DNA from 4 places in the Kitasatospora sp. NPDC085895 genome. Region 4 is predicted to be linked to each of the others. Evidence: riboswitches for the same ligand, from Rfam matches in the RefSeq annotation. Region 4 holds a riboswitch; each other region holds the start of a gene.
What was found. A riboswitch is a leader RNA that binds a small molecule or an ion and turns the genes downstream of it on or off. The one in region 4 is predicted to bind cyclic di-AMP.
Positions count from the first base shown of each region.

Region 1 (7,563 bases), on a different contig from region 4:
GGTGACGAGCAGGCCGAGCCCGGTGCAGAACAGGGCGACGGCGACGACGAAGGCCGCGATCGCGATCGGCAGGCCGGTGAGGACGAAGCCGACCTCCCGGTAGGTGGCGGCCGCGAACGGCGCCCGCAGGAAGCCGGGCCGGCGCCCGGCGGGCACGTCGCCCGGGTACGGCGCGGCGGTCTGGTGCAGCGGTGCGGTGGTCATCTGTGGCCCCTCGGTGTCCGTTCGGACTGACGACTCCACGGTGCCGGAGCGGGGCGCCCGGGGTAATCCGGCCCACCGGCGGCTCAGGGGTGGGGTTCTCCCCACCCCCGTGCTGCGGCGGGCCGCACCCACTCGTCCTCCAGCAGCGAGAACAGCAGCGAGTCCCGCCACGCCCCGCGCACCAGCAGGTCGTGCCGGATCCGGCCCTCCGGCCGGAAACCGGCCCGGGTCAGCACCCGCACCGAGGCGGCGTTCTCCGGGGCGACCCGGGCGGCGAGCCGGTGCAGACCGAGCGTCCCGAAGCCGAACCCGCAGAGCAGCGCGAGGACTTCGCCCGCGTAACCGTTTCCCCAGGTGTCCCGGCGCAGCACGCAGCCGAGGGAGGCGGCGCGGGTGCCTTCGAGTTCGAGGACGGCCTGGCCGATCGGCGGGTCCCCGCCGTCCCGCTCGGCCGGGGCGACGGCGAGCTGGTAGACGGTGCGCGGGTCCTGCTCGGCCTCGTCGAGCGAGAGCTCGATCTGATCGGCGCACTCCTCCTCGTCGCAGACCTCGTACCCGAGGTGCCGGACGGCCTCCGGGTCGCCGAGGACGGCGTGCAGGGCGAGGACGTCCTCCGGGGCCAGCCGGAACTCGCGGATCGCCAGGCGCGGTCCCACCAGGAGGACCTGGCGGTCCGTCCGGACCTGTTCGGCTGTCATGGCCGCCGACCCTACCCCGGCCGGCCCGGCCGCACCCCCGGCCCGCGGCGGGCCCGGGTGCCGCGCGCCGGACCCCGCACCGGCTACGGTACCGGCGTGGACGACGAAGACCTGCAGCTCATCCCCCGTACCCGCGCCGGGTCCCTGCTCGCCTGGGCGGACGCCGAGGCGCTGCCCCCGGTGCCGGAGGAGGCCGCCCAGCAGGTCCTGACCCTGCTGGAACTCGGCGGCGCACCGCTCCACGACGGCTGGCCCGAACTCGGCTCCGCCGTGGTCGAACAACTGCTCCACGAACGGCTCCACCTGTACGTCCAGCCGGAGGGCGACCCCGGCGCGTACGGCGAGACCGTCCGGCTGCTGATCGACCACCAGCGGGCCGCCCGGCGGCTCAACGCCAAGCGGCAGGAACGGCTGCACGCCGAGGCGGAATGGCAGGGCGAACTGCTCGGGACGCTGCTGCGGCGGCCGCAGCTGCTGACCTGGCCCCGGCTCTACACGCTGCTGCTGCGGGCGGACGGGGTGGACACCGCGGACACCGATGCGGTGCGGGCCTGGCTGGACGGTTTCCGCGCCCTGGAACCCGAGGACCGGGCGGCGGCGTACGCGGCCCTGGTCGACGGCGGCGCACTGGACCCGATGACCGGGGCGGACGCCGCACTCGGCTGGGGCGAGGCGCATCTGCTGTCGATCGGCATGGCGACGGACGGGGCGCGGCGACTGCTGGAGTACGGGCTGATGCAGCGCAGCTACCGGAACCTGGCGGCGCTGACCGCACAGGGCGAGCCGATGCCGTACGAGCTGCGGGGGGAGTTCGAGGACTTCGAGCAGGTCGTGGCGGACGTCGCGCTGTGGCTGTGCGGGCAGTGGACCGTCCCGGGACTGCCGGCCCTGCTGCTCACCGAGTACCCCGACCTGGCCCCCGAACCCGGCACCGCCGAACTGGAGGCCTACGCGGCAGCCCGCCGGGAAGGTCACGAGGAGTAGGCGAAGCGGGGCAGCGCCCCTGAGGTGCTGCCCCTGGAGGTCGCAGCCCTTGGGGTGGCTGCCTCCGGGGTGTCGGTCAGGGCTGGACGCCGTGGGAGCGGAGCCAGCCGAGGGGGTCGACGGGGGCACCGCCGGCGGGGCGGACCTCGAGGTGGAGGCGGGGGGTGGTGACGCTGCCGGTGGCGCCGACCGTGCCGAGGACGGTGCCGCGCTCGACCGGGCCGTCGGTGACCGCGAGCCGGTTGAGGTGGCAGTACCAGACCTCGGTGCCGTCGGGCAGGGTCTCGACGATCCGGTAGCCGTAGGAGCCGGCCCAGCCGGCCGAGGTGACGGTGCCGCTGCCGACGGCGGTGACCGGGGTGCCGGTGGCGGCCTGGAAGTCGAGGCCGGTGTGCAGGTGGGCCCAGTGGCCGCTGGGGCCGTACTGGGCGCCGAGGGTGTAGCCGCTGGTCGGCAGGGCGAGGGCGGTGGCCTCGACGGCGGCCTGGGCGGCGCGGCGGGCCTCGGCCTCCTGCGCGGCGGCGAGGCGGGCGGCCTCGTCTGCGGCGGTGCGGTGGTCGGCCTGCTGCTGGATGCGGGCGAAGAGGGCGAGGCCCGGGTCGGCGGAGTCGGCGGCCTGGTCGGGCGCGCTCACGGCGGGTTCGGCCGCGGCGGCCGGGCCGGCGGCGGCCGCGGTCATGCCGGCGGCGCCGAGGGTGGCGGCCACGGTGGCGGTGACGCCCAGCAGCGGGCTGCCGCCCCTGGTCTGCCGGGGCATCCGGTGGCGGGCCTGGTCGGCCTGCTCCCAGGGGTGGTCGAGGAGCCGGGTGGCTGCGGCGGCGGAGTCCGCCGAGTGCGTCGACGCCACGGGGGCGCACTCCTTTCCTTCCCTCGCCGACCGGGTTAGCTGACGGGTTCGGAGCAGGAAGGTCTCCTACGGCTGGGCCACCGGCCCGGCCGATTCACCCCAAGGAAGGTGGTTCCCCGGCTCCCGTGACCACCGGCGAAGGCAGCCGCGGGATTGAGCGACACGCGCACGGTGCCGTGTCGGTACGGCGTTGCCGACCGCGCTGCGTTATCAAACGTTAATGCTAGGCACGCCTTGATTCCAAGCGTCTGCGACGGTGGATTCGTAAGGGCTACGCGCAGGATGGGCGATTTGCCATGGATTGTGAATCAGTCCCTGACGGAGGGTGATCGCCCCCCTCGGGGTGAGTATCCGTACTCATGCGGGCCGGTGCCCGCTCCGGGACCCTGCAAGGCATGAGCGCACCGATGCAGTCCCGCACCACGGCCGCCTACTACGTGCAGGCCGTCCTGTCCTTCGCCCTCGCCACGGCCGCCCTGGCGATCGGGATCGCCCGCCTCCCGGTGGACGCCTGGATGCGCGCCTTCCTGGCGGTCGCCCTGCTGTACGTGATCACGTCCTCGTTCACGCTGGCCAAGGTGGTCCGCGACCGCCAGGACGCCGGGGAGCTGGTGTCCCGGGTGGACCAGGCCAGGCTGGACAAGCTGCTGGCCGAGCACGACCCGTTCCGGGCCGACAGCCTCTGAACCCCCGCGGGCCCGGCCCGCGGCGGTCAGCCGGCGGAGGCGGCCCGGGCCTGCTTGGCGGCGAAGGTCTCGCCGCCGGCCGCCCAGTTCCCGGCCGGGATCTCCTCGACGACGACCCAGACCTTCTCCGGGTCCGTGCCGGTCGCCCGGGCGTAGGCGGCGGTGAGCTCGCGGGCGATCTCGGCGCGCTGCTCCTCGGTGCGGCCGGCCAGCTGCTTGACGGTGATGAGGGGCATGACGCCTCCGGTCTCTCGGTTCCCGCGGTCCGCCGAAAGCTACCGCAGCCGGCACGCGCCGCCGCGCCGCCCTTGACGGCTAAGGCTATTAGCAATAGCTTTATGGCTACGGGCAATCAGCCGCGTCAGCGAGGCCAAGGAGGCCGGCCGTGAACGACACCCAGCACGCCCCGCAGACCCGCCACCTGGACGTCCCCGGCGGCCGCCTGGCGTACGACGACACCGAGCAGGGCGCCGGCACCCCCGTCGTCCTGCTGCCCGGGATGCTCGACCTGCGGTCGGCCTACCGGCACCTGCACCCGCTGCTCACCGCCGCCGGACACCGGGTGGTCACCATGGACCTGCGCGGCATGGGCGAGTCCTCGACCGCGTGGGACGACTACTCGCCGACCGCGATCGCCGGCGACGTCCGCGCCCTGCTCGACCACCTGGGCATCGACCGCGCCGTCCTGGTGGGCAGCTCGTACACCGGCGCCACCGTCGTCCGGGTCGCCGCGGACGCACCGGAGCGGGTCGCCGGGATCGTCCTGGTCGACGCCTTCTTCGAGAACTTCCCGCCGAACCTGCTGCAGAAGGCCGTGGTCGGCCTGCTCGGCCCGGCCGTCACCTGGTTCCCCGGCCTGTGGGGCGCCGCGCAGAAGTTCTACTTCCCGACCGCGCGGCCCGCGGACTTCGACGCCCAGCGGGCCCGGCTGGTCGCCGCGCTGAAGCAGCCGGGGCGCCGCCGGGCGGTCCGCGGCTACGTCCGCGGCGACTCCGCGCCGACCGGCTGGGGCGCGGACGTGCGGTGCCCGGCGCTGGTCGTCATGGGCAGCCGGGACCCGGACTTCCCCGACCCGGCGGCGCTCGCCGAGCGGCAGGCCTCGGCGCTGCGCGGGCGTATGGTGATCATCGAGGGCGGCGGCCACTACCCGATGGCCGGGTACCCGCAGGCCACCGCCGACGCCCTGCTGCCCTTCCTGGCCGAAGTGAACGAGGTCGCCTGATGCCCCGGGCCGGACTGACCCCCGCCGCCGTCGTCGACCGCGCGCTGGAACTCGTCGACGAGCAGGGCCCGGAGGCCCTCACCCTGGCCGCGGTCGCCGGCCGGGCCGGGGTGGCCACCCCCTCGCTCTACAAGCACGTCACCGGCGGTCTCGCCGAACTGCGCCGGCTGATCGCCGTCCGGGTCACCGACGAGCTGACCGAACGGCTGTCCCGGGCGGTGCTCGGCCGCGGCGGCGACGAGGCGCTCGCGGCGCTGATCGACGCCTACGTCGACTACGCGGTGCAGTACCCGTCGCGCTACGCGGCCCTGCCGCAGGCGCCGCAGGACGACCCGGCGTCGACTGCGGCGGCCGGCCGGCTGGTCGAGGTGATCCTGGCGGTGCTGCGCGGGTACGGGCTGGCCGGCTCCGAGCTGATCCACGCCACCCGGACGGTCCGTGCCGCGGCGCACGGCTTCGCCTCGCTGAGCACCGCCGGCGGGTTCCGGCTGGCCGAGGACGTCGCGACCACCCGGCAGCGGCTCACCGGGGTGCTGGTCGCGGGCCTGCGCGACTGGCCGCGCTGAACCGCCCGTGACCCGGCGGCGTCCCGCGCGTTGTGCAGGGCATGAAGAAGCGCAGCATGCTCGCCTTTGCCTCGCTCGCCGTCGGCGTCGTCGCCTCGCTGACCGCCCCGAGCGCCCACGCCGACGGGCCGCAGCACCGCACCGGTGACGCCAGGACGGTCACCGGCACCGAGCTCCCGGACACCGCCGCCGCCGAGGAGGCCGCCGAGGACGCCGACCTCGCCTGAGCCCGGGCGGCCCGCCGCCGCCCACCCCCGCTCCCCACGGGCCCGCGCCGACCGGCGCGGGCCTCCGTGCCGTCCGGGGCGGTGCGCCGGGCCGGGCGGGCGGTGTGCCGGGCGGCACAGCCCCGACCGGGTTGACGCGGGGCGGGTCGGCGGCGGATGGTTCTGGGGCACTCCGCCCCCGCACCAGGACCGCGCCATGGACACCCTCACCGACCGCCTCCGCAGCAACCTCGACGGCCAGCCGATGCTGGCGACCCTGGGGGTGGAGATCGTCGAGCTGGCCCGCGGCCGGGTGGTGCTCGACCTGCCCGTGCGGCCCGCGGTGACCCAGCAGAACGGCTTCGTGCACGCCGGCGCCATCTCCACGCTCGCCGACGCGGCGGCCGGGGCGGCCGCGCTCTCCCTGATGCCCGAGGGCAAGGACGTGCTCAGCGTGGAGTTCAAGCTCAACCTGCTCAGCCCCGGGGTGGGCGAGCGGCTGCGGGCCATCGGCACGGTCGTCCGCAGCGGACGGACCGTCACCGTGGTCGGCGCCGAGGTCCGTTCGATCACCGGCGGCGTCCCCGGCAAGGAGGTCGCGCTGCTCCAGGGCACGATGATCGCCGTGGAGCACGCCCCGTGACCGCGGCCGGTCCGCGACGGCACGGCATCGTCACCGAATCGGGACACCGGACGCCGCCCGGCGGGGTAGGTCTGGAAGTGGACGGCCCGCACCGGCCCCGGTCCGGCGGCACCCGGCAGGAACACGGAGGACGTGGAGAGATGACCAAGACGGCCCGCAGCACCGCGCCTGCCACCCGGCTCATCCCCGGCCAGCGCCCGCCGGCCGAGCCGCCGTTCGTCCCGCCGGCGGCCGGTCCCGGCACCGGTCCGGTCTCCGCGCTGCGCCGTGCGTTCGCGGTGGCCCGCGGGCTGCGCACGCTGCGTCCCGTCCCGGCACGGGCCCAGGAGTCCTACGGCGAGGTCGACGGCCAGTGAGGATCGACGCGTCGGCGTGCGGCATTCCGCTTGATTGACGCGTTCAGATCACCGTTCCGGCGATCTGTTCACACATACGTAGGATCATCATCCTAGAATTCGCCGCGTGACGATGTCTCAGTGGTGCGCAGCGGCAGCCGTTGTCCTCGCCGTCCCCGCGGTCCTGACCGCCGCGAGGTACCGGGCCGTCACCCGCACCCTGCGCCGCCGGCTCGACGAGCAGCAGCACGAACTCGACTCCCTGCGCGGCCGGTTGGCCGGTGAGCTGGCCCGGCGCAGCGCCGAGGGCGCGGCCGTCCAGCGCGAGCAGGAGCTGACCGCCGGCACCCAGCGCGCCTTCCTCAGCGTCGCCCGCCGGATCCTGGTGATGGCCCACGACCAGCAGGCCGGGCTGGACGAGATGGAGCGCAACCACGACGACCCGGTGCTGCTGGAGGGGCTGCTCAAGGCCGACCACGCCGCCGCCCAACAGGCCCGGCTGGCCCAGACGCTGGCGGTGCTGTGCGGGGCCCGGGCCGGCCGGCACTGGCCCGAGCCGGTCGCGCTGGAGGACGTCGTCCGCGGTGCGCAGTCGCGCATCCTGCCGTTCCAGCGGGTCGTCGTCCGCAGCCGGTTGGAGACCGCGGTGGTGGGCGCCGCCGCGGAGGCGCTGATCCACGCGGTCGCCGAGCTGCTGGACAACGCCACCCGCTACTCGCCGCCCAGCACGCAGGTGTTCGTCACGCTGATGCCGGTGCACAACGGCGCCGTGATCGAGATCGACGACGCCGGTGTCGGCATGCCCGAGGGCGCGGTGGAGAAGGCCGCCGCGGCGTTGGCCGGCGGCGGCGGGCTGGAGGTGTCCCGGCTCGGCGAGGTGCCGCAGCTGGGCCTGGCCGCGGTCGGCCGGCTGGCCGAGCAGTACGGGTTCCGGGTCACGCTCAGCTCCGCGCCCTCGCCGTACGGCGGTGTGCGGGTGGTCCTGCTGCTGCCGAACGCGCTGCTCACCGAGCCGCTGCCGCACGCTCCGGCCGTCCCGGCCGCCGCGCCCGTCCCGTCCGCCGTCCCCTCGGCCCCGGCGACGCCGCTGTCGCCCGCGGCCCCCTCGGCACCGGCCGCCGCGGCACCGCAGGCCGCGCCCGCGGAGGGCGCGCTCCCGCGCCGCACCAACC
Region 1 is NZ_JBFBJY010000035.1:23,792-31,354, forward strand. Features, by position in the region: gene AB0442_RS21875 (sensor domain-containing protein) at 1-204, opposite strand, end outside; gene AB0442_RS21880 (GNAT family protein) at 288-902, opposite strand; gene AB0442_RS21885 (hypothetical protein) at 999-1,886, shown strand; gene AB0442_RS21890 (M23 family metallopeptidase) at 1,963-2,733, opposite strand; cyclic di-AMP (ydaO/yuaA leader) riboswitch at 2,741-2,903, opposite strand; gene AB0442_RS21895 (YiaA/YiaB family inner membrane protein) at 3,129-3,419, shown strand; gene AB0442_RS21900 (4-oxalocrotonate tautomerase family protein) at 3,446-3,655, opposite strand; gene AB0442_RS21905 (alpha/beta hydrolase) at 3,805-4,641, shown strand; gene AB0442_RS21910 (TetR-like C-terminal domain-containing protein) at 4,641-5,207, shown strand; gene AB0442_RS21915 (hypothetical protein) at 5,249-5,434, shown strand; gene AB0442_RS21920 (PaaI family thioesterase) at 5,631-6,056, shown strand; gene AB0442_RS21925 (hypothetical protein) at 6,197-6,412, shown strand; gene AB0442_RS21930 (sensor histidine kinase) at 6,525-7,563, shown strand, end outside.
Region 1: it holds a riboswitch for cyclic di-AMP, as region 4 does, so the genes downstream of both, AB0442_RS21890 (M23 family metallopeptidase) here and AB0442_RS38430 (hypothetical protein) in region 4, are expected to answer to the same signal.

Region 2 (7,563 bases), on a different contig from region 4:
TTCAGCGGGGCCTGGATGTGGGTGGCGGGGGTGCCGCTGCTCGGTCCGACGGTCTACTGCCGGTACGACGTCATCGTCACCGCGCTCGCGGTGGGCGGTCTGCTGCTGGTGCTGCGCCGGCCGGCCCTGGGCGGGTTCCTGCTGGGGCTGGGCGGGCTGGTGAAGGTGTGGCCGGTGCTGGCGCTGGCGGGCACCCCGCGCGGGCGGCGCACGCGCCGGGCGTGGACGGCGGCGGCCGCGACGGCGGCCTCCCTGGGCTTCCTGCTGACCGCGGGGATGAACGGCGCCTTCGAGTTCCTGAAGTTCCAGAAGGAGCGCGGGATCGAGGTGGAGTCGCTGGGCGCGCTGCCGCTGCACTTCGCCAAGCTGTTCGGCGCCTGGGACGGCCAGGTGACGATGAACTACGGTTCGCTGGAGATGCTCGGCCCGTGGGTGCCGGTGGTCTCCAAGGTGTGCGTCGCGGGCACGCTGCTGGGCTTCGGCTGGCTGCTGCTGTGGCGGCTGCGGGCGGTGCGCTGGCAGCCGTCGACGCCGTACGACGCGGCGCTGGCGGCGCTGCTGGTGTTCACCGTGACCAGCCGGGTGATCAGCCCGCAGTACCTGGTGTGGCTGGTCGGCCTGGCCGCGGTCTGCCTGACGGTGCGCGGCACCCGGCAGAAGCCGGTGGCGGTGCTGATCCTGGCGGCGACGGTGCTGACCACCGTCGAGTTCCCGATCCTGTTCGGCGCCGTGCAGCACAGCGAGCCGTGGGGCGTGGCCGTGCTCACCGCCCGGAACCTGCTGCTGCTGGCGGCCACGGTGCTGTCCTGCCGCCGGCTGTGGCGCTCCACCCGCGGTCCGGACGCCCAGGCCACCCTGGTGCTGCCGCCGGAGCCCCCCGTGAAGGGCTACCCGGTGCGCCCGGGCATCGCGTACGAGCAGGCGCTGCTGGACGACCTGGACCGCCCCGTGGGCCGTCCGGCGACCACCTCCTGACCGCACCCCCTGCTGCAAGTTCCTGAAAGACCTTGCAGGCCGGCCCGCGCGGCTGGCAGCATCGTCCGCTGTCAGCCGATGCCGCCCGTGGAGGTTCCGCATGCCCGACGACCCCGACCTCGACGTCCTGGTGGTGGGCGGTGCGGGCGTGGACACCATCGTCCGGGTCGACCGGCTGGAGATCCCCGCGGCGTCCGACGGGCTCGGGGTGCCCCCGGTGCACGACTACGCGGGCCACACCGGCAGCGGGGTCGCGCTCGGCTGCCACCGGCTGGGCCTGCGCACCTCCTTCCTCGACTTCCTCGGCGACGACCCGCAGGGCGAGCTGGTGCGGGCCGCCTTCCGCCGCGCGGGCCTGGACTTCCACCACCTGGTCTCCCCCGCGGGCACCCCGCGCGGGGTGAACCTGGTGGACGCCGACGGGCTGCGGTTCTCCTTCTACGACGGCCGGCACCCGGCCGACCTGCGGCTGCCCGCCGCCTTCTACCTGCCGTTCCTGGAGCGGGCCCGGCACGTCCACCTGTCGATCACCAACGTCAACCGGGACATGCACCCGGACATCGAGCGGCTCGGCGCCACCAGCTCCACCGACCTGCACGCCTGGGACGGCGAGAACGAGCACCACCGGCACTACGCGCTCCGCTCCGACCTGGTCTTCCTCTCGGCCGCGGGCTGCCCCGGGCGGCACGAGGAGGTGATGCGCTCGGTGCTGGACGGGGGCCGGGCGCGGCTGGTGGTCGCGACCGCGGGCGCGGCCGGCAGCTACCTGCTGGAGCGCGGGAGCGACACCGTCCGGCACGTGCCGGCGGTCGACCCCGGGGTGCCGGTGGTGGACAGCAACGGCGCCGGCGACGCCTTCGTCAGCGGCTTCCTCGCCGGCTGGCTGGCGGGCCGGCCGGTGGACGCGTGCATGCTGGCGGGCTCGGTGGCCGGCGCCCACGCCTGCACCGCGGCGGGCACCCACAGCGCCCTGATCGACGGCGAGGGGCTCGCCGCGGGCCTGGCGGCCGCTCAGCGGCGCAGCTGACGCACCAGCTCGGCCGACCAGGCCTTGGTGAAGGCGGGCAGGTCCAGACCGAGCTCGGCCTGGAGGACGCCGTCCAGCCGGGCGGGGTCGCCCATCGCGCCGACCGCCCGGTAGAGCGCGACGAGGCGCTGCGGTCCGAAGCGGTGCGCGACCGTCTCGCAGGCGAGCCAGGCCTGCTCGTAGGCCTGGGCGATGCCGGCGGCGCCGGCGGCGAAGTCGGCGTCGGCCGGCAGGGCGGTAGGCACCCGGCCCGCGGCGACGTCGCGGGCGAGCTCCGGCGCGATCTGGCGGGCGGTGCGGCCGGCGCCGCGGTAGCCGGTGTAGTCGGCGACGCCCTCCGAGAGCCAGAGCGGCGTCCAGCTGCGGGTGGCCGCGCGGGTGGCGACGTGGGTGGCCTCGTGGGTGATCACGACCTGCCGGCCGAGGTCGCTGAGGCCGCGGAAGGCCTCCGGGTTGACCATGATCCGGTCGGCGGGGGTGGCGGCGGGCTCGCCGCCGGCCGCGACGGTGACGGCGGCGATGCCTTGGTAGGAGCCGGCGGCGACGTCGAGCATCCGGGCGAACTGCGGCTCGGTGGCCGGGGTGAGGACGAGCAGCCGGCCGGGCCACTCCCGGCCCCACAGCTCGGAGACGGCGGGCACCGCCTTGTCGGCGACGGCGACCAGCCCGGCGAGCTCCTCGGCGGTGCCGAGGCCGAGCACCAGGCAGTGCTCGCCCTGGGCCGCCCGGACCTCGCCGAGGTCCCAGAGGGCGGCGCTGCCGTCCGGCTCGTCCGCGGAGAGCAGCCAGCCGGCCGGGCCCCGGTCGAAGGTGAGCCGCCGGGAGAGCACCGCGGGGTGCTGGTCGACGCCGCGCAGCCGGTGGGCGAGGCCGGCGGTGACGATGATCCGCCCGTCGGCGTCCGGTTCGGTGACGCCGCTGATCCGGTACTCGACGGCGGAGAAGGGCACGGCGGCGGCCCGGACGGCGGCCTGCTCCTGTGCGGCCCGCGCCGCGGGGGCCGTCCCGGCGAGCAGGGCGGACCGGTCGGCGCGCAGCAGGGCGCGGGCGCGGGTGGCGAGCAGGTCCTCGACGCGGGCCCGGACGCCGGCGCTCGGCGCGCCCTGCGGGTACAGGCCGGCCCGGTCCCCGGTGGCGGGCAGGGCGCGGGGCGCGGAGAGCTGGGCGAGGCCGCCGACGGCCAGCAGCAGGGCGGTGCGCCGGGAGATCCGGCCGTCGGCGGGCAGCGCGGACCGGCCCGCCGCGGCGCGCCGGGGCAGGTCGGTGACCAGGGGCTCGGCCTCCCCGCCGGACGGGCCGGGCTGCCGGTGGAAGGCGCTCAGACCCGCACCACCCCGCTGACGGGCATGGCAGCGACGCTCTCGTAGCGGACCCGGGCTCCGGGGTACGGGGCATGCACGACCACGCCGCCGCCGGCGTACATGCCGACGTGGTGCATGTCCTTGTAGAAGATCACCAGGTCTCCCGGTCGCGCCTCGGACAGGCTGACTCGCCTCCCCGCGTGTGCCTGCGCCTGCGAGGTGCGCGGCAGGGTGACTCCGGCCTGCCGCCAGCTCCAGTACATCAGACCGGAGCAGTCGAACGTGGAAGGGCCGGTGGATCCGTAGACGTAGGGCGAGCCGATCCGGCTGATCGCGGCGGCCAGGGCGGCGGCGGCGCGCTCGGAGGAGGGCGGCCGGTCGCCGAGGTCGATCCGGTCGGTGCCGTGCGCTGCGCTGCGGGCCGCGTCGGCGGCGTCGTCCGCGGCCAGCCGGGCGCGTTCGTCGGTGGTGAGGCCGCCGAGCAGCCGCTGGGCGTCGCCGAGCCGGCGCCGGACCTCGTCCTTGTGGTCGGCGAGCGAGCGGCGGACCTCTTCCAGCTCGGCGAGCTTGGCGGTGGCCTCGGCGCGGCGCTGGTCGAGCCGGCGCTGCCGGTCGAGCACCTGGTGCAGGGTGTCGCTCTGCCGGCTGGCGGCCTGGTCGAGGGCGCGGGCGCGGGTGAGGTAGCCGGCCGGGTCGGACTCCAGCATGAGGCGGACGGAGGGGTCGAGCCCGCCGTCGCGGTACTGGGCGGCGGCGACGGTGGCGAGGTCGGTGTAGAGCCCGTTCAGCTCTTCCTGGCCGGTGGCGATCTGGTCCTGCAGCTGGCCGGCCTCGGTCTGCAGGCGCTTCTGGTCCTCCCCCGCGGCGTTCGCGCGCTCGCTGGCCTGCTCGGCCTCCTCGTAGAGCCGGTCGACCTTCGCCCGGACGTCGGCCGTCCGCCGCCCGGGGTCGGCGGGGGCGCCGTGGGCCGCGGTGCCGACGGTGGCGCCGACGGCCGTGGTCGCCGCGGCCGTGAGCACCAGGGCCCGGGCGAGGGTGTGGCCGCCCGGCAGTTGGGGGCGTCGGTGCGCGGACATGCGGCGGCGGCTCCGTTCCTGCGGACGGACGGCCGCCGCCGCCCGGGTCGGGCGGGCGTCCTCGCGGACATCCGGGGGCAGACGTTAGCGAGTCCGGCCGGGCTAGTCCAAACCCTGCCAGCACCGAATATTTGACCTTCAATCGGACATTCTGCCGACGGGGCCGCCGGTGCGGCAACGGCCGCGGGCCCGGCCCCACAGGGGGGCCGGGCCCGCGGGGAGCCGCCGGACGGGCCGTCAGACCCGGACGATCGCCGAGATCGGCATGGCCGTCGCCGAGACGTAGCGGACGACCGCACCGGTGTGCGGCGCGTGGATGACCTGCCCGCCGCCCACGTACATGCCGACGTGGTGCTGGTCGCTGTAGTAGATCACCAGGTCGCCGGGCTTGGCGTTGGCGATGTTGGTGCCGATGTTGGTGCCCGCGCCGGCCTGGGACTGCGAGGTGCGCGGGATCGAGACGCCGGCCTTGCCGTACGCCCACTGCATCAGACCGGAGCAGTCGAAGGTGCTCGGGCCGGTCGCACCGTACACGTACGGGGCGCCCAGCGCGGACTTTACGGCCGCGATCGCCTTGGCGGTGTACGAGCCCGAGGGCACGTCCGCACTGCCGAGGTCGGGACGGGCGGTGTCCCGCGAGGCGCGGTCCGCGGTGGACTTGGCCGCGGAGGCCGCCTTCGCCTCGGCCGCGGCGAGGTCGTCCTTCTCCTTCTGGGTGAGGGTGTTCAGCAGGGCGCTGGCCTTGGCCAGCTTGTCCTGGAACTCCTCCTTCTTGGCCTTCAGCGCGCGGGTGCTGGTGTCCAGCTCGGCGAGCTTGTGCTCGGCCTCGGCCTTCTGGCCGTCCAGCTTGGCCTGCTCGGCCTTGAAGGACTTGAGGGTGTCGGCCTGGGTGGCGCTCATCCGGCTGACCGCGCCGGCCTGGCCCAGGAACTCGCCCGGGTTGCTGGAGAGCATCAGCTGGACGGTCGGCGAGATGCCGCCGTCGCGGTACTGCTGGGCCGCGACCTCGGCGAGGCGGCCCTGGACGCCACTGACCTCCGCCTGCTGGCGCGCGACCTGGTCCTGCAGCTGGGTGACCTGCTTCTGCAGGTCCTGCTGCTTCTGCTCGGCCGCGAGGTAGGCCTCGTTGGAGGCCTCGGCCTGCTCGTTGAGCTGGTCGACCTGGGCCGCGACCTGCTCCTTGGTGGGGGTCGGGTCCGCGTGCGCGCCGGTCTGCGAGGAGAGGGCCACCGCAGTGGCGGCTGCCGCAGTCAGGATCGAGGCGCGGGTACGGCCGACGGGCTTGGGACGACGATGGGACGCCACGAAGGCGGACTCCTTCTTCCTCACACCGCCTACCGGGTGAGCTGACGGGTTCGGGCCGGAAGCATTGCCCTACGACGCCTCACGCCCGCACCCGCCCGTCCGCGGTCCGACCGCGGCCCGGCCGGCGCGGCCGACCTGACGCCGATTCACCCCGGGGGAAACGTGGTTCCCCGGCTCCGTTCGACAGCACCCCCGCAGGGGCTCCCCGTGGACGGTCGGGACCGTCCTGCTGCGTCGCGGACTCGGCGGCGACCACCGCCGTCGCCCGGGTTGGGCGAACCACTGTGCGGTGATCCGTGGGGATGACCCTAGTAACCGATCCGTGATCCGTTCAAATCCTTGTCAGAAAAACGACGGGGAAATGTTGTCGCGAAAATGTGATTGCGACCGCCGGTGACCGGCGATCCACGCTCGGCTGACGCGATGTCACCCGTCGGCGGACAAAACGCGACGCCCGGGCGTGTCGGAGATCACACGGTGATCACGACGCGCCCGGGCGTGTCATGCGGCATCAGAAACGCCGCAGGTGAGGCTTATGTCCGAATTGCTACCGGAGGGTCAGACGCGGCGGATCGTCTTGATCGGCAGGGTGTCGGCGTCCATCACCTTCACCACGTCGCCGGTGTGCGGCGCGTGCACGACGAGGCCGTTGCCGATGTACATGCCGACGTGGTGGGCGTCCGAGTAGTAGATGACGAGGTCACCCGGCTGGGCGTCGGCCAAGGAGGGTACCCGGGCGCCGACGCTCGCCTGCGACTGCGAGGTGCGCGGCAGCGACACGCCGGCCTTGGCGTACGCCCAGACCATCAGACCGGAGCAGTCGAAGGAGTTCGGGCCGGTGGCGCCCCAGACGTACGGGGTGCCGCGCTTGCCCATCGCCGCGGCGACCGCGGTGGCCGCGTAGCCGGAGGCCGGCGGCAGGCTGCCCAGGTCGTAGCGGCTGTCGCCGCGCGAGGCGCGGTCGGTGCCGAGGACCGCGGCGCGCTCGGCGGCGGTCAGCGTGCTCAGCAGGCTCTGGGCCTCGGAGAGCTTCTTCTGGACCTCCGACTTGGCGTCGTTCAGGACCTGGGTGGAGCGGTCCAGCTCGGACAGGATGGCGGCGGCCTCCTGCTTCTGCTGGTCCAGCCGGCGCTGCTGGTCCCGCAGGCCCTTCAGCGTCGAGGCCTGGGTGTCGGTGGCCTGCTCGTTGCTGGACGCCTTCGCGAGGTAGTTGTCCGGGTTCGAGGAGAGCATCAGCGCGACCGTCGGGTCGACGCCGCCGGTGCGGTACTCGTCGGCCGCGACCGCGGACAGGCCCGACGCCACCTGGGAGAGCTGCTCCTGGCTGCGGGCGATCTGGTCCTGCAGCTGGTCGGCCTGCTTGCGGAGCTGGTCGGCCCGCTCCTTGGCGCCGTTGTACTTCTCGGCCGCCTGCTCCTGCTCCTCGAGCAGCTTGTCGACCTGGACCTTCACCTCGTCCTTGCTCGGCTTCGCCGGCGCGGCGTGCGCGGCGGCCTGGGCCGACAGGGCGACCGCGGTCGCGGCGGCAGCGGTGAGCACGGTGACCCGTGCGCGGCTCGGCTGCTTGGGACGGCGGTGGGAGGCCAAGGGACTAGCTCCTTCTTCCTGCTGGACTCACCCGATCGGGTGGACGTCCGGAAAATAGGTTTGACGCCAGACCCTAGTGAAGATCCGCCTCCTGCGCCACTCCCGTGCCGGGCGAACTTGGCGCGGAACGCTGGATTTCACCACCCCGACACAACCCCGCCACCCGGCCCTCCACCTGGGCCGACGGCCCGTCAGGGCCGGGCGAGCCGGTTGAGCAGCAGGATCGACGCGACCGGGCGTGCACCGGCCTTCCGTACGCCGTCCGCGACCTCCCGATCCGTGGAGACCACCA
Region 2 is NZ_JBFBJY010000012.1:126,092-133,654, reverse strand. Features, by position in the region: gene AB0442_RS10830 (glycosyltransferase 87 family protein) at 1-975, shown strand, start outside; gene AB0442_RS10825 (PfkB family carbohydrate kinase) at 1,076-2,002, shown strand; gene AB0442_RS10820 (hypothetical protein) at 1,987-2,952, opposite strand; gene AB0442_RS10815 (C40 family peptidase) at 3,321-4,379, opposite strand; gene AB0442_RS10810 (NlpC/P60 family protein) at 4,617-5,684, opposite strand; cyclic di-AMP (ydaO/yuaA leader) riboswitch at 5,695-5,883, opposite strand; gene AB0442_RS10805 (NlpC/P60 family protein) at 6,243-7,271, opposite strand; gene AB0442_RS10800 (NYN domain-containing protein) at 7,463-7,563, opposite strand, start outside.
Region 2: it holds a riboswitch for cyclic di-AMP, as region 4 does, so the genes downstream of both, AB0442_RS10810 (NlpC/P60 family protein) here and AB0442_RS38430 (hypothetical protein) in region 4, are expected to answer to the same signal.

Region 3 (7,563 bases), on a different contig from region 4:
CCGCCCGCACCGGCCCCGGCGGCCGCACCCTGGAGGTCGTCCTCGCCGACGTCTCCGGCAAGGGCATGGACGCCGGCAGCCGCGCCCTGCTGCTCTCCGGCGCCTTCGGCGGACTGCTCGGCTCGCTGCCCGCGCACGACTTCCTGCCCGCCGCCAACGGCTACCTGCTGCGCCAGGAGTGGGAGGAGGGCTTCGCCACCGCCGTCCACCTGGTGCTCGACCTCGACACCGGCCAGTACGAACTGCTCTCCGCCGGCCACCTGCCCGGCATGCAGCGGCACGGCGGCACCGGCGCCTGGGAGGCCAAGGAGTCCGAGGAGGGCCCGCTGCTCGGCATCTACGACGGCGCCAAGTTCGAGGGCCTGCGCGGCCGGCTCGACAGCGGGGACGTGCTGATGCTGTGCACCGACGGCATGGTCGAGATCCCCGGCCGCGACCTCGCCGAGGGCATGGACCGGCTGATGGGCGAGGCCGACCGACTCGTCGTCAACGGCTTCCGCGGCGCCGCGGGCCGCCTCATCGAGACCGTCGCCAAGGACGTCAACGACGACCGCGCCGTGCTGCTGGTGGGGCGGCAGTAGCGCCTGTCAACCCCCGGGAGTGATCTTCGGCCAATCCTGACAACCTCTTCACCTGCGGACCGCGGGCCCCGGGCCTGTCGATCGGCCGTTCCGGCGCGTTCCACCCCGCCCCCGCCGACGGTTCGTCAGGAGACATCGGCTATCGTCTCGGTCGGCGGAAATTCGTCTCACATGGCAGGATCTTCGCTCCGGGCTCCCGGCTAGTCCTTTACGCAGGCAGCACGAACGACCACACTGAGTCCGGGTGGGCTGGTCGATGCTCGGGGGACGGGGGGCGAGAGGTGCGGCAGACAGCAGGCGTCACCGGCGCCGCGGACGCCTCCACGGCGGCGGGATCGGTCGACTCGTGCCAGGGACGGTCGGCGCAGGCCGCGGTCCGGTTCCGACACGGGGTTCCAGCACGAACCCCCGCCACAGATTGAGGAAGTGAGTCCGGGTGGCCTTCTCCGTCTCCGCGCTGTTCCTGTTCGGCGTCATCGTCGTCATCTTCATCCGCAACAAGCAGCTGAAGACCAGCCACGCCATCATCGCGGCACTCTTCGGCTTCATGGTGAGCCAGTCCACGGCCGCCCGGCCGATCCAGGACTTCCTCAACCAGCTGGCGAAGACCATCTCCTCCGTCGCGAGCTGACCCCTCCCGCGGGCCGGACTCCGCCCCCGGCGGGCGAACTCCGCTCCGGTGGTCCGTTCCGATGGGCCGAAGTCCCCTTCGCGGGACGGACTCCGCCCTCGCGGGCCGGGTTCCGACTCCGGTCCGGCCGTGGCGTCCGAGCCGGTCGTGCCCGTCCGCCCCGGGGGTGTCGCCAGACCCGGGCCGACCGCCGTCGTGAGCCGTCCGGCCGTCCGGACCTACCGCCCGGCCCGGGCCCGCCGCCAGCGGGCCAGCACCCCCGGCCGCGCGGCGGGCGCGGCGATCCCGGTGTTCCCCACGGCCCCGGCGGGCCGGGCGCCGCCGGCGTCCACGGGGGCGGAGCGGACTGCCGCGGGGGCCTCCCCGACGGGCCGGCCCTCCGGCACCATCAGCACGAACAGCCGTGCCCAGCACAGCCGTTCGCCGCGCGGCCAGCCGAGCGCGCGCAGCGCCGCCGAGGCGGACTCGGACACCGCGCCGTTGACCCGGACCTCGGCGACGTCCTCGCCCGCCCGGCCGCCCAGGAACAGCTTCACACCTGTCACGGCCGGCTCCGCACCGTCCGGAGCCAGCTCCGGGGCCAGCACCCCGGCGAGCTCCGGCAACAACCGGTGGCCGGCGAGCCACTCCGACAGCCGTTCGCTGTCGAAGCCGAAGACGGCGGCCGGCCCCTGCACGGCCCGCCAGCCCGGCAACCGCGCCGCGCGGACGTGGTCGCCGTGCGCCCCGCGGCCCTCCTGCAGCTCGACCACCGCGGCCGCGGTGGTGGTCGCCCACATCCGCACCGCGCTCTCCAGCCGCTCCTCCTCCGTCCGGCCGAGGCCCGCCGTGCAGTCCCACACCACCGGGCCGTCCGCCCGCCCCACGTCGAAGGCGAAACCGAGGTCGACGTGCCCCGCGCCGCCGCCCTCGCCCGGGTGCTCCCGCACCGCCACGGCCGTCGTCCCGGGCCCGCGGACCACACTGCCCTCGACCGTGAACCGCTGACCGAACCGGGCCATCTCCCGGACGACGCTGCGCTGGATCACATCCAGCCTGGACTGCGCGCGCACCCGGGGCTCCTCGCTCGAAAAGGGGTCGAACACCGTTCGGGAGCGAGGCTATCGGCCCCCCGGGTGACCAGCGTCACCGGGCGGGCCATGATCCGTGCCGGGCCGCGAGCGGGCAGCCACGCGGGGTGTCCGATTTGCCTGACTGCTGATGGTCCGGACACGTACGGTCACTGCGGCGACTGCGCTCCGCCCACCGACGGCGGGCGGAGAGTGACCCCCGCGAGGGCCCCGGGGGGCCGTTGGGGACGGGGAGCTTGCCTCCGGAGGGGCCCATCGGTTTTCCTCGGAGCCTGCCCGGCCACACCGGCCGGGCGGGCCACCGGGCGGAACGCCGAGTCCTGCCGCCGTCCGGGGTCACGCACCCTTCCGTGCACGGCAGGAGCGGGGGACCCAAGGTAAGTGCCGCACCCGGTGATCCGGGACGGCTTGGGGTGAAGTCGCGTCATTTCCGCGACCGGGCGAACTCCCCGCCCGAACCCGACAGCTCACCTCGCAGGCGTCGGAGAGGAACACCCCCATGTCCGTTCTGGGCACCCGTCTGTCCCGCGTCGCCGTCGCCACCGGTGTGGCCGCCGCCGCCATCGCCATCCCCGTCACCGCCGCCTCCGCCGCGAGCGCCCACGGCGCCGTCCCGGCCGCCGCTCCGGCCGCCGCCGCTCCGGCCGCCGCGCACGCCGAGGCCCCCGCCGCCGCTCCGGCCGCCGACGCCGCTCAGGCCGCCGACGCCAGCTACAAGGTCGTCCGTGGCGACACCCTGTCCAAGATCGCCAACGCGCAGCACGTCGACGGCGGCTGGAAGAAGCTCTACCAGGACAACCGGCAGGTCATCGGCGGCAACCCGAACCTGATCTTCCCGGGCCAGAAGCTGACCGTCGGCGGCCACGCCGTTCAGGCCGCCGCCCCGCAGGCCGAGACGAAGAAGTCCGACGCCGCCGCCTCGCGTTCCGAGAAGCGCACCCCGGTCCAGGCCGCGCCGAAGCCGGCCGCCCCCCAGACCGAGGCCGCCAAGCCCGCCGCGCCGAAGACCGAGGCCGCCAAGCCGGCCGCGCCGAAGACCGAGGCCGCCAAGCCGGCCGCGCCGAAGACCGAGGCCGCCAAGCCGGCCGCGCCGAAGACCGAGGCCGCCAAGCCCGCCGCCGCTGCCTCCGGCTACGTCGCGCCGGTCGCCGCCTCCCTGGGCACCCCGTACCACAAGGCCGGCTCCAACTGGTCCAGCGGCTACCACACCGGTGTCGACTTCGCCGTCAGCACCGGCACCTCGATCCACGCGATCGCCGCCGGCACCGTCGTCGAGGCCGGCTGGGGCGGCGCCTACGGCAACAACGTCGTCATCAAGCACGCCGACGGCAAGTACTCGCAGTACGCCCACTTCTCGGCCCTGAAGGTCTCGGTCGGCCAGACCGTCACCGCCGGCCAGATCATCGGCCTCTCCGGCGCGACCGGCAACGTCACCGGCCCGCACCTGCACTTCGAGGTCCGCACCACCCCGTCGTACGGCTCCGACATCGACCCGGTGGCGTACCTCGCCGCCCACGGTGTCCGCGTCTGACGCACACCGCTGACGCGCTCCGCTGACGCGAACCCTGCCGAGGCAGCGCCGCCGAGGCACACCGCGCGGCATCCGAAGGCCCGGCCCGGGGATCCTGTGATCCCGGGCCGGGCCTCGGCCGTTCCCAACCTCCCGTGCCGCACGGGCACTTCACCGCTCCCGCGCCGCGCCGGCGCGGCTCCCCGGTACGGCGGGCAACACGCCCCCGACCGGCAGAACGTTCCCGAACGGCCGACCGGGGCGAAGCGCGCCGCCGTCCTGCTCGCCGTCGCCACCGCCGTCACCCGCCACCACCTGGGCTGACCGGCCAAACCCCATCGACGACGACCCCGGAGACCGGCGCCACGAACGCCACCCGGGTCGTCCTCGCGACGTCCGGTTCCGCGGACCCGGTGCGAAGAGCGTCTTCGCGGCTGTGCGTACGACCGCTCTCTGGCATGTGCCCGTCGGCAGGTTGCCGCGGAGTGCGGCAACCGTTGCACCACCTTGCGCACCTCGTGCGCCGAGACCTCTCCCAAGGATCCGTGCACGTTCGCCGAACGGGAGGTCGGGCCCTCTTCGTGCGGTCACCGCCCGTGGCGCCGAATGAGCTGCGCGCCGGGGGAGCAGTCCGTACGGTGCGGCAGTCGCGTCGCCTTCGAGCCATGGACCCGAGCCCGCGGCGCGGTGCTCCGGGAGTGCCACGGACGACGAAGGCCCCAGCTCCGCGATCATGTCGCTGAGCTGGGGCCTTCGTGTTGGAGCGGGCGACGGGAATCGAACCCGCGTGGCCAGTTTGGAAGACTGGGGCTCTACCATTGAGCTACGCCCGCGTACGTGCGTTGACGGCACGTCGCCCCTCAGCCGGTGCGGGCCTCGGGGACGGGGGTCAGCCTACCTGGTCGGGTCGGCCGAATGCACACCGCTTTCGCTCCTGTGCCTGCTGATATTACGGCGAGGGGGCCCGGACCGGCGTGTACTCTCTCTTTCGGCACTACGGGGTGTGGCGCAGTTTGGTAGCGCGTCCGCTTTGGGAGCGGAAGGCCGTCGGTTCGAATCCGGTCACCCCGACGCTTTCGGCAGGGTCTCGTCAGGCGGGCGGGGCCCTGTTGCTTTCGTGGTACCGGTAGGATGGGCCGATGGCGGTGGTACCTGTGGCATGCACACAGGCGGCAGCCGCCCGAGGGCGAGGAGTCACGCTCACCGTCCACCCCCGTACGGGAGATGCAGCCCCAATCGCCCATCGCCCGTCTCGCCCGACCGACCGGCCGTTCCGGCCGCGGACGTCTGGCGGAGACAACCTGACCGCAAGCCCATAGGAGACCAAACCGTGAAGAGCGCCGTCGAGACTCTGAACCCGACCCGGGTTCGACTCACCGTCGAGGTGCCCTTCGAGGAGCTCAAGCCCAGCCTCGACGCGGCGTACAAGAAGATCAACCAGCAGGTCACGGTTCCGGGCTTCCGCAAGGGCAAGATCCCGGCTCGCGTCATCGACCAGCGTTTCGGCCGTGCCGCGGTGCTGGAGGAGGCCGTCAACGACGCCCTGCCGCGCTTCTACACGCAGGCCGTCGACGAGGGCAAGATCGAGGTCCTCGGCCAGCCCGAGATCACCGACATCGAGGGCGTGGAGCGGATCGCCGACGGCGGCGACCTGAAGTTCACCGCCGAGGTGGACGTCCGCCCGGAGATCGCCCTTCCGGACTTCTCGGAGATCTCGGTCACCGTCGACGCCGTCTCGGTCGCCGACGAGGACGTCGAGAAGTCGCTGGAGCAGCTCCGCGAGCGCTTCTCCTCCGTGAAGGACGTCGAGCGCGCCGCCGCGGCCGGCGACGTCGTGGTCGTGGACCTCGAGGCCAAGGTCGACGGCGAGGTGCCGGAGGACGGCACCGCCGCCGGCGTCAGCTACGAGATCGGCTCCGGCCGCCTGCTGGACGGCATCGACGACGCCGTGATCGGCCTGTCCGCCGGTGAGTCCAAGACCTTCACCACCGAGCTCAAGGGCGGCACCCAGGCCGGCAAGAGCTCCGAGGTCACCGTCACCGTGACCGCCGTCCAGGAGAAGGAGCTCCCCGAGCTCGACGACGAGTTCGCCCAGCTGGCGAGCGAGTTCGACACCCTGGACGAGCTGAAGGAGGACTCCCGCAAGCGCCTCGAGCGCATGAAGGAGTTCGACCAGGCCACCCAGGCCCAGGAGAAGGTCCTGGACGAGCTGCTGACCCGGGTCGAGATGGAGTACCCGGAGAAGCTCCTCAAGGACGAGGTCGAGACCCGCAAGCACAACCTCGAGCACCACCAGCTCGAGCCGATGGGCATGAACCTCGAGACCTACCTCGCGACCCAGGACAAGTCCGTCGAGGACTACGAGAAGGAGACCGAGGAGCAGGCGAAGAAGGGCATCAAGACCCAGTTCGTCCTGGACGAGATCGTCGCGAAGGAGGAGCTCAACGTCAGCCAGGAGGAGCTGACCGAGCACCTCATCCGTCGCGCCGCCGGCTCGGGCCTCACCCCGGACCAGTTCGCCCAGCAGATCGTCCAGGGCGGCCAGGTTCCGCTGCTGGTCGGCGAGGTCGCCCGCGGCAAGGCGCTGGCCCTGGTCGTCGAGGCCGCCACCGTCACCGACAGCAACGGTGAGACCGTCTCCTTCGAGGACGACGAGGACGAGACCGAGGCCACCGACGCCGTCGAGACCGTCGAGGTCGAGGACGAGGCCACCGAGGCCTGATCCTCACACCCGTACGACCCCGGCCCGGACACCCCAGGTGTCCGGGCCGGGGTCGTGTCGTGGGGGTTCCCGCCCGCCGCCCGCCCGCCCCATCCGGTCTCCACCCGCCCGGTCGCCACCCGCCCACCCACCCGGTCTCCCGTATTTCCGCGCGCACCCTGCGCTCACAGCGAACAGTTCTGCGTGGGGGATTCTGAGCCGCGGCCTGCGCGTTAGGGTCGGTGGACAGCGACACACACGCAGATCGACTGAGCAGGTGGCTAAGTGACGTTCCCGCAGATGCAGATGGATGGCCTGACGGCGCCGCGCGCCGCCGCCGGTGACGTGCTCGGCGGCCTGGGCGACCAGGTCTACAACCGGCTGCTCAACGAGCGCATCATCTTCCTCGGCCAGCAGGTCGACGACGACATCGCCAACAAGATCACCGCGCAGCTCCTCCTCCTGGCGGCCGACCCGGAGAAGGACATCTTCCTGTACATCAACTCCCCGGGCGGTTCGATCTCGGCGGGCATGGCGATCTACGACACCATGCAGTACATCAAGAACGACGTGGTGACCATCGCGATGGGCATGGCGGCCTCGATGGGCCAGTTCCTGCTCACCGCGGGCGCCAAGGGCAAGCGCTTCTCGCTGCCCAACGCCAACATCCTGATGCACCAGCCCTCCGCCGGTCTGGGCGGTTCCGCCTCCGACATCCGGATCCAGGCCGAGCAGCTGCTGCGCACCAAGAAGCGCATGTCCGAGCTGATCGCCTTCCACAGCGGCCAGAGCTTCGACCAGATCACCGCTGACTCCGACCGCGACCGCTGGTTCACCCCGGAGGAGGCCAAGGCGTACGGCCTCATCGACGAGATCATGCACAGCGCCGCGGACGTCCCCGGTGGCGGCGGCACCGGCGCAGGCTTCACCGCCTGACGGCCGGCCCCAGACTTCCAGACCGCACGCTTCGGAGGACCGAACACCCCATGAACACTCCCTACACGCCGCGCGGCGAGTTCCAGGGCCCCCGCGCCGAGGGCCGCTACATCGTGCCGCGCTTCGTCGAGCGC
Region 3 is NZ_JBFBJY010000046.1:17,157-24,719, reverse strand. Features, by position in the region: gene AB0442_RS25645 (PP2C family protein-serine/threonine phosphatase) at 1-581, shown strand, start outside; gene AB0442_RS25640 (hypothetical protein) at 1,018-1,212, shown strand; gene AB0442_RS25635 (DUF6348 family protein) at 1,431-2,264, opposite strand; cyclic di-AMP (ydaO/yuaA leader) riboswitch at 2,614-2,776, shown strand; gene AB0442_RS25630 (peptidoglycan DD-metalloendopeptidase family protein) at 2,782-3,813, shown strand; tRNA gene AB0442_RS25625 (tRNA-Gly) at 4,552-4,625, opposite strand; tRNA gene AB0442_RS25620 (tRNA-Pro) at 4,790-4,863, shown strand; gene tig (trigger factor) at 5,123-6,514, shown strand; gene AB0442_RS25610 (ATP-dependent Clp protease proteolytic subunit) at 6,800-7,429, shown strand; gene AB0442_RS25605 (ATP-dependent Clp protease proteolytic subunit) at 7,480-7,563, shown strand, end outside.
Region 3: it holds a riboswitch for cyclic di-AMP, as region 4 does, so the genes downstream of both, AB0442_RS25630 (peptidoglycan DD-metalloendopeptidase family protein) here and AB0442_RS38430 (hypothetical protein) in region 4, are expected to answer to the same signal.

Region 4 (7,563 bases):
TTGAACCGTGGTGTCCCACAAACGCCTGGTCCGCGTGCGCCGATGCGCCGTTGTGTCTGCCGGCTCGTGGGGACCGTGTCGGAGATGGTGGGGGGATGAGGGATCAGTGGCTGGACGCATGGGACGTCGGCGATGCCTATGACCGGTACATGGGCCGCTGGAGCCGCCGGGTGGCCGACGAGTTCATCACCTGGCTCGGCGCCGGGGCCGGCCTGCGGTGGCTCGATGTCGGTTGCGGGACGGGCGCGCTGACCGAGGCCGTAGCCGACCGCTGCCAGCCACGGCTGATCCTGGGGGTGGACCGGTCCGAAAGCTTCGTGGCCGCCGCCGCCACCGCCGCTCCCGCCCCGGCCGGATTCGCGGTGGCCGACGCCCTGTCGCTGCCCGTGCCCGACCGGGCGTGTGACGTGGCAGTGAGCGGACTGGCCCTCAACTTCTTTCCCGACCCGGCCGTGGCGGTGGCCGAGGCGGCCCGCGCGGTGAAGCCCGGCGGAACCGTCGCCGCCTATGTGTGGGACTACACCCAGGGCATGGCGTTCCTGCGCTTCTTCTGGGACACCGCGGTCACCGTGGACCCAGCGGCCGCCCCACTGGACGAAGGCCGCCGCTTCTCCGCCTGCCGCCGGGACCGGCTGCACACCCTGTGGACCCGGGCGGGACTGACCGAGGTCGGCATTGACGCGATCGACGTGCCCACCAGCTTCGCCGGCTTCGACGAGTTCTGGGTGCCGTTCCTCGGCGGACAGGGCCCCGCCCCCGGATACGTCGCCACCCTCACCCCCACCACCCGGGATCTGCTGCGCGACACCCTCAGCCGGACCGCGCCCACACGGCCCGACGGATCGATCCCCTTCACCGCCCGCGCATGGGCCATCCGCGGGAAGCGAACCGAGGACCGACCCACGTGATAGGCCTCCACATCGCCCAGCCCACCCGGGGCGTGTCTCGTCCGCCCACCCATCGAGGACGTGCCGTCCGCGCAGGACGGCGTCCCGCCAGTGGGCTGGTCTACGGCCCTCGCAGGTCCCGGCGGGTTCCGTTGACTCGACACACTGAGGCCGACCGCTTCGCCCAAGAACGGCCGAACGATATAGCGCGTTTGGTACGTTTTGAGCCGTGCTGAGGATGACGAACGTGGCGGCGCGAGTTGTCGCTGGACGCGCAGGCATCGCCCGGGCAGGCACGGGCCGACGCGAGGACGGCGACAGGGGACCAGACTGCGTTTGGGCTTGATCCGCTTTGACGGACACTCCTGATCAGGGGCTTCGGCCTCGGAAGGATGATGTCCATCATGGAGAGCATGGGGAAGAAGAAGCCGAGGCCCAGGCGCTCGTTCACGTCGGAGTTCAAGGCCGAGATCGTCGACCTGTGCCAGCGCGGCGACCGGTCGGTGGGTCAGGTCGCGAAGGACTTCGACCTGACCGAGACCGCGGTGCGCGACTGGGTGCGCCAGGCCGAGGTCAACGCCGGCGAGCGGGACGGCCTGACCAGCGACGAGCGCGAGGAACTGGCCCGATTGCGGCAGGAGAACCGCCGCCTGCGCGAGGACGTGGACATCCTCAAGCGGGCCACGGCTTTCTTCGCGAAGGAGACCCGGTGACGGTGCACCCGTTCATCGAGGCGGAGAAGCAGGCAGGTCACAACGTCAAACTGAGCTTGCTCCGCTTTGACGGACACCATCGCTGTGGTGGTCAGGCCGCGAGGACGGTCTCGTACTCGGCGGGACTGCGGTAGCCCAGGCTTGAGGAGTGCGTTTCCACTGTTCAGGCATGGGGTCGGCGGTCTCGGGGAGTGGTGACGTGTCGTGTCGTCGCTCTGCTGGAGCTCGGGGGATGCCGTCGGTCGTGGGGTTGCTGGAACAGCGTGAGCTGACCGCTCGCCGTCGTGTGGACGAGCTGCGGGAGGAGGCGGACCAGGCCGAGCTGGTCGCGGCCGAGCGGGAGTAGAACGAGTGGGTGATTGCCCGTTCACGCGTCGGCAAGGTGCTGTCCCCGGGCGAAGGAGACATCGCCGGCCCGGACGTCGCCGAGAAGCCGTCGGATCGCGGTGAACCGCCCGCGCTGCCTGCATCTTCGCAGGCGGCGAAGCCGAAGTCGGTGGTGCCGATGTGGCGTGCGGGTCTGGCCCGGTCGGCACTGTCGGCGGACTACCAGCGTATCGTGCAGACTCTCGCGGACCGGGGCCGGCTCGGTCAAGGCCCGCTGACCTGCCAGGAAATGGCCGGCTGCTTCGGCCTGGGCCCGGTGCCCGCGAAGATCGAGGCGTTGCGGTCGAAGGCGAAGCGCCTGACAGCGCGCGGGTGGCTGACCGAGCCGACGCGGGGCGTTGACTCGTACACGATGTCTCCTGCTAGCCTGCTTCACGTCGTCCGCCGAAAGACGGACCCGCTGCCGGGACGCCGAGTCCCGTCTACCCGTCGGCGGTCGATCGAGCACCGGTACGGACGGGAGCGGGGGAACCAGGTAGGACGCCTCGGCCCCCGCACGCGCGCGCACGGTCGGCCCTGGCTAGGGGTGAAGCCGTTCCACAGGCGGCCGGGCCACCTCATGCGGCCCGAACCCGACAGCTCACCTCGCAGGCGTCGCAGAGGGACCCGCCCATGCGTTTTACCGCCACTCCTGTCCGGATCGGCGCGCTGGCCGCTGCCGGCCTGCTGGCCATCCCTCTTGTCGGCCACGCACAGGCCGCTAGCAATGGCCCTAAAGTCGTTCAGGACCAGCTCGGCCCGACCGCCGTGGCGGCCGACACCGCCGCCACCGCAACCCTCGCCGTACATTCCTCGCACTGCTTCACCGCCGACACCCTGGGTGTTTCGGTACGCGACCTCGCGGGCAAGCGCACCGATTTCCCCGGCGCGGCCCGCTCCGTCCGGATCTGCCCGGAGGGTGTGTCGATCACCACCGGCGCGCTGGCCCTGCCGGCCGGCACCTATTCCGAGTTCGGCTACTGGCGCGACCTTGCAGGCAGCCGGCACAACCTGCCCGCGCGCACACTGACCGTCGGCAACGGATCCATCCCCGCACCGGCCCCGAGCGCCACGGCGGCCTCCCCGACCGCCTCGGCAACACCAAGCCCGACGGCCACGGCCGCGACACCCACCATGGCACCAACGTCGAGCACCCCGACCCCGCTCCCCGCGCCCACCGCCACGCAGGCTCCGGCAGGCATGAGGGAGCTGCCCGCCCCGTTGTACGGCGTCACCGTCGACGACGTCTCGAACCTCTCCGCCATCGTCGACTCGTCGAAGCGGCTGTCCCACAAGCCGACCACCCGCATCGTCTTCGACGAGAATGTGAACCCCTCCCAGTACACCCAGGCGGTCAACCAACTCCAGCCGGTCAGCTACCTCATGGGCGAGATCCTCGACTCCTCCTACATCAAGGACTACTCCGCCCAGGCCTACCACGACCGGGTCGCCCAGTACCTGAACGCCTTCGGCGACCAGGTCGACCTCTGGGAGATCGGCAACGAGGTCAACGGCAACTGGACCGGCAACTACAGCGACCTCTCCGCCAAGATCACCGACGCCTACAGCCAGGTCGAAGCGGCCGGCAAACGCACCGCACTGACCCTCTACTACGACATCGGCTGCGGCAACGGCCCCTCCGAGCTCGACCCGATCGCCTTCACCAACCAGTACGTGCCCGCAGACATGCGTAACGGCCTCGACTACGTCACACTCAGCTACTACGAAGCCGACTGCAACGACATCCGGCCGAGCGCGGCCACTTGGACCGCCTACTTCCAGCAACTGCACACGCTGTATCCGAACGCCGAACTCGCCTTCGGTGAAATCGGCCTGCCCAACCCCGTCACCACCACCACCCAGGACCAGGCCACAACACTCCTCAACTACTACTACGGCCTGCACATCGACCTGCCCTACTACGCGGGCGGGTACTTCTGGTGGAACTACGCCGAAGACATGCTCCCCGCCACCAAACCCATGTGGCAGAGCCTGAACACCGCATTCACGACAATGCCCGTACCCACCCCCTGACACGAAGGTGATCCTCCCGGGGCGCCGGAAACAACACCGGCGCCCCCTGCCCCCACCGGCACGAACACCGCCACACCACACCTGGGCATTGCCCCGCGATGCGGGCACCCCCTGTCACTTGGCCCTTGTCGTTCCAGGAAGGGAAAGTCCGGTGGGACGTCCCTCGAAGCACTCGGACGAGCTCCGTCGCGGCGGCTGCTACAGCGTCCCCCCAGCTGCAGAACCTCCTTGAGGAGTGGCTCGTCCACTGGCACCACCGACCCCACCAGGGCCTGCGCCACCCGGCGCTGCCGAGGGTGCGGTTGACGCCGATGCAGATGTGGGACGCGCTCGTCGCCGTCGCCGGCCATGTCCCCCTCCCCTTCACCGGCCGGGACTATCTCGAGCTGCAGCTGGTGCGCTGGCTGACGATCCACGACCACGGGATCGCCTCGAACAGCGCACCTACGACGCCGACCTGCTGGGGCCCTGGCGCGGCCAGCCCTCGACCGTCACGGCACGCGGTGGACGATGGGAGGTCCACCACAACCCCCACGACCTGCGCCAGATCTGGATCCGCCTCCCCGACCACCCCGACGGCCTAGTGGAGATCCCCTGGATCCACCGCGACCACGTCCACCAGCCCTTCGACGACCGCACCTGGCACCATCTGCGCACCACCCTCACCCACCGCTCCCCCAGCCCAGAGCACGGGAAGCCGACCTCGCCCACGCCCTGGACGACCTCCAACGCCGCGCTGAATCCGGAGGCGCCACCCCACTGAGCAAGCCGTCCTCACCCACGCCATGCCCGCCCGCATCCCCACTCAACACCGGACGCCAGTCCCAGCCGGACAACCACCCACCCACCAGCCGCCGCCATCGTTGCCACCGGTACCAACACCAGCACGGCGTCCACGCCGGACACCGCCACCGGCTGCCCCACGCGTGGCGGCACCGCCAAGACCGGCGAGAGCAGGGCAGGCAGAGCGGGCGAGGAGCAGGCGCAGGCGGCGGCTCCGCCCCGGGCGTGGACACGCCCCCCGAAACCGGCAGCAGCCCGAACGGTGTCGATCCCCGCACCGCCGAGGGCGCCGATGCCGTTGCCGCTGACGGCCCGGACGGTGACGGCCTCGTGGACGACGAAGGCCCGGACGGTCTCCTCGACCCCGACGACGACACCGGCCACGGCTTCGACCCCGTCGCCCCCTGGCCCGAGGACAACGACGACAGTGGTGGTGGCGACCGTTGGAGCGATCCCAGCCAGAACACCCCGGACAATCCGGGCCACGACGGAGAAGACCCCGAGGACGACACGGACGACGACGGCTGGGACGACGACCTCGGCCCGGGCCGCTACCCCCCGCCCTACACCGGCCTGGGACTGTGGGACGCGCACAAGGAAGCCGAACTGTGGTGAACACCCACCAGCCGCGCACCCCTGCCCTCACCGGCACCCTCCCGGCCGCCCAGGACGACGCGCCAGGGGCCGACGCATCGCTGGCCGATACGGCAGCGGACCCCGCGGGCGCGGCCAGTGCCGCCGGCCCACCGGACGCGGGCGGCCCAGCCCGGCTGGCGGGGATGTGGAGGAGGTGTCGGCGCCGTACGCGGTGGACACCTGGCGCGGCTTCGCCCAGTTCGCCACCACCCCCTCTCCCGCACCGCCAGCCCTCGGGGGTTCGGAGCGTGGTGGGGAGGAACGCCTGGCGTACTACTTGCAGTTCGTGCTGGTGATGGGCAGGTGGCCGCTGCGCTGCCGGGACTGTCAGAAGGGCGGGGTGGTGGATTCACGTCAAGAAAGCAGTCTCTGGTGCAAGGGTTTCGGTCGTCGTTGCCGGGACTGGCTAGGGCAGTGGTGTCGTGTTCCCAGGCGCGTAGGCGTCGAGGGCCTGCTGGCGGCGCCACCGGATGTCGTTGGTGAGGAGGAGCCGACGGGCTCGGTGGGCGAGGTCGTCTCGGTGTGGGGCTGGGGCGGGGATGTTCGGCGATGGCGAGGGCTGCGGCCAGTGCGGTGTCGCAAACGGCTGCGTTGGGGTGGTCGAGGGACGGTGAGACGGCCCGGTAGAGCATCGGGTGCAGAGCACGCAGCGCGGCCATGGCCGGGTAGCCGTCCAGGTGGTTCCGGTCGAAGTAGCGGTTGCCGGCTGCGACGCACGCGTCGTCGGAGTCGTAGGCGAGCCATGCCAGAAGCAGCACGCCGTCGCCCTCCGCGCCGTGCTGTGTCGCGCGGCGGGCGAGGAGCGCCGCGACGAACAGGGCGGTCGCGGGAGTGGCCTCGTAGATGGTGTTCTGGTGCCGTACCGGTTCGAGGGCGTCGAGGGTCTTCCGGGCCCGGCTCGAGCAGCCGGATCAGTACTCGGGGCAGCTTCCTGACAGTACCGGTCGCGGTCTCCAGCGACGCCCAGTTGGTCCCGCGAACAGCACCGACGGGTCAGGCAGGGCGCCTGGTGCGGGCCAGTTGGTGGGTGGGTCGGTGGTGGTCATCGCCCGACCTTACGATCCGTCACCGACACACTGGCCTGCCAGCGCTGTGGTGCTGACCTCGGTGCCCGGTCCGGTCGCCAGACAGACCGGATAACGGCCTCCAAACAGGCCGGGAAGGGCGGGGGCAGCCTCAGGCGTAGACACCGCCAATAGCAGTGGCGCGCTGGGCCTGGACAAGCGCCATGGCATGACGCTGGACTTCGCGGTGGACACCTGGGAGCCGGTCCTGCCGCTACCTGGTCTCGGCGAGGAGTGAGAACAGGGCGTCCAGTGCCCCGGGGTACCCGTCGTCGGAGGAGCGGCGAAGCCGATCAGCAGGCCGTTCGGGGTGTCCGGCGCAGGCTGGTGGTGGATTCGGTGAGGCCGCGCAGGGCGATGCCGCGGTCCGCGCACGCGGTGAGCAACCATTCCTCGGCCAGCGCGCCGGGAGGGAGGGTGACCAGGGTGTGGAGCGGGCGGCGTGGTCTTGGGTTGGCATTGGACGTTAACTCGGCCGGAGTAGCCTGGTCGCCTCGTATGCGATCTCTCGCTGACAGTGGCCAGAAGGGTGGAACGCTGCCGGAGGGCCTGGTGTCGAGTGGCGCGTCGACCGAGTCTTCATACCTTTAGTGATGATTCGACTACTAAAGGTAAGGGTCATGTGATGCGTCTCCGTGTTGCCCTCAGTGCCGCAGTCCTCGCCGCCGGTGCGTGCCTCCCGCTGGCCGGCATGTCCCATGCACAAGATTTCGACTGTTCCAACTTTTCCACCCAGGAACAGGCTCAGGCGGTGTTCGATGCAGACCCGTTCGATCCCAGCAACCTGGACGCAGACAACGACGGCATCGCGTGCGAGGCCTTGCCTCATGCCGTCACGGCAGATCCGGCCGCCGGCAGCTCGTCGGCCGCGTCCGCTCCGGCGTCCGTCCCCGCAGCGGCGCTGCAGGTGCCCGTCGGCGGCGTGTCGGCTGGCACCGGCCCCGCGCGGGATGACACGCGCCTCCTGGTCGCCGCCGGCCTGGCGAGCGGGGCCGTGCTCGTGGCCGGCGGCGCCGGCATTGCGCGCCGACGGCTGGGTGGCCGATCGAACTGACCACCCGCTCCTGGACATGGGGCCGC
Region 4 is NZ_JBFBJY010000118.1:307-7,869, forward strand. Features, by position in the region: gene AB0442_RS38415 (methyltransferase domain-containing protein) at 96-908, shown strand; partial or broken gene AB0442_RS38420 (transposase) at 1,301-1,579, shown strand; partial or broken gene AB0442_RS38425 (hypothetical protein) at 1,833-2,315, shown strand; cyclic di-AMP (ydaO/yuaA leader) riboswitch at 2,423-2,596, shown strand; gene AB0442_RS38430 (hypothetical protein) at 2,600-4,000, shown strand; gene AB0442_RS38435 (hypothetical protein) at 4,584-4,763, shown strand; gene AB0442_RS38440 (hypothetical protein) at 5,114-5,398, shown strand; partial or broken gene AB0442_RS38445 (GNAT family N-acetyltransferase) at 6,599-6,721, shown strand; gene AB0442_RS38450 (excalibur calcium-binding domain-containing protein) at 7,175-7,537, shown strand.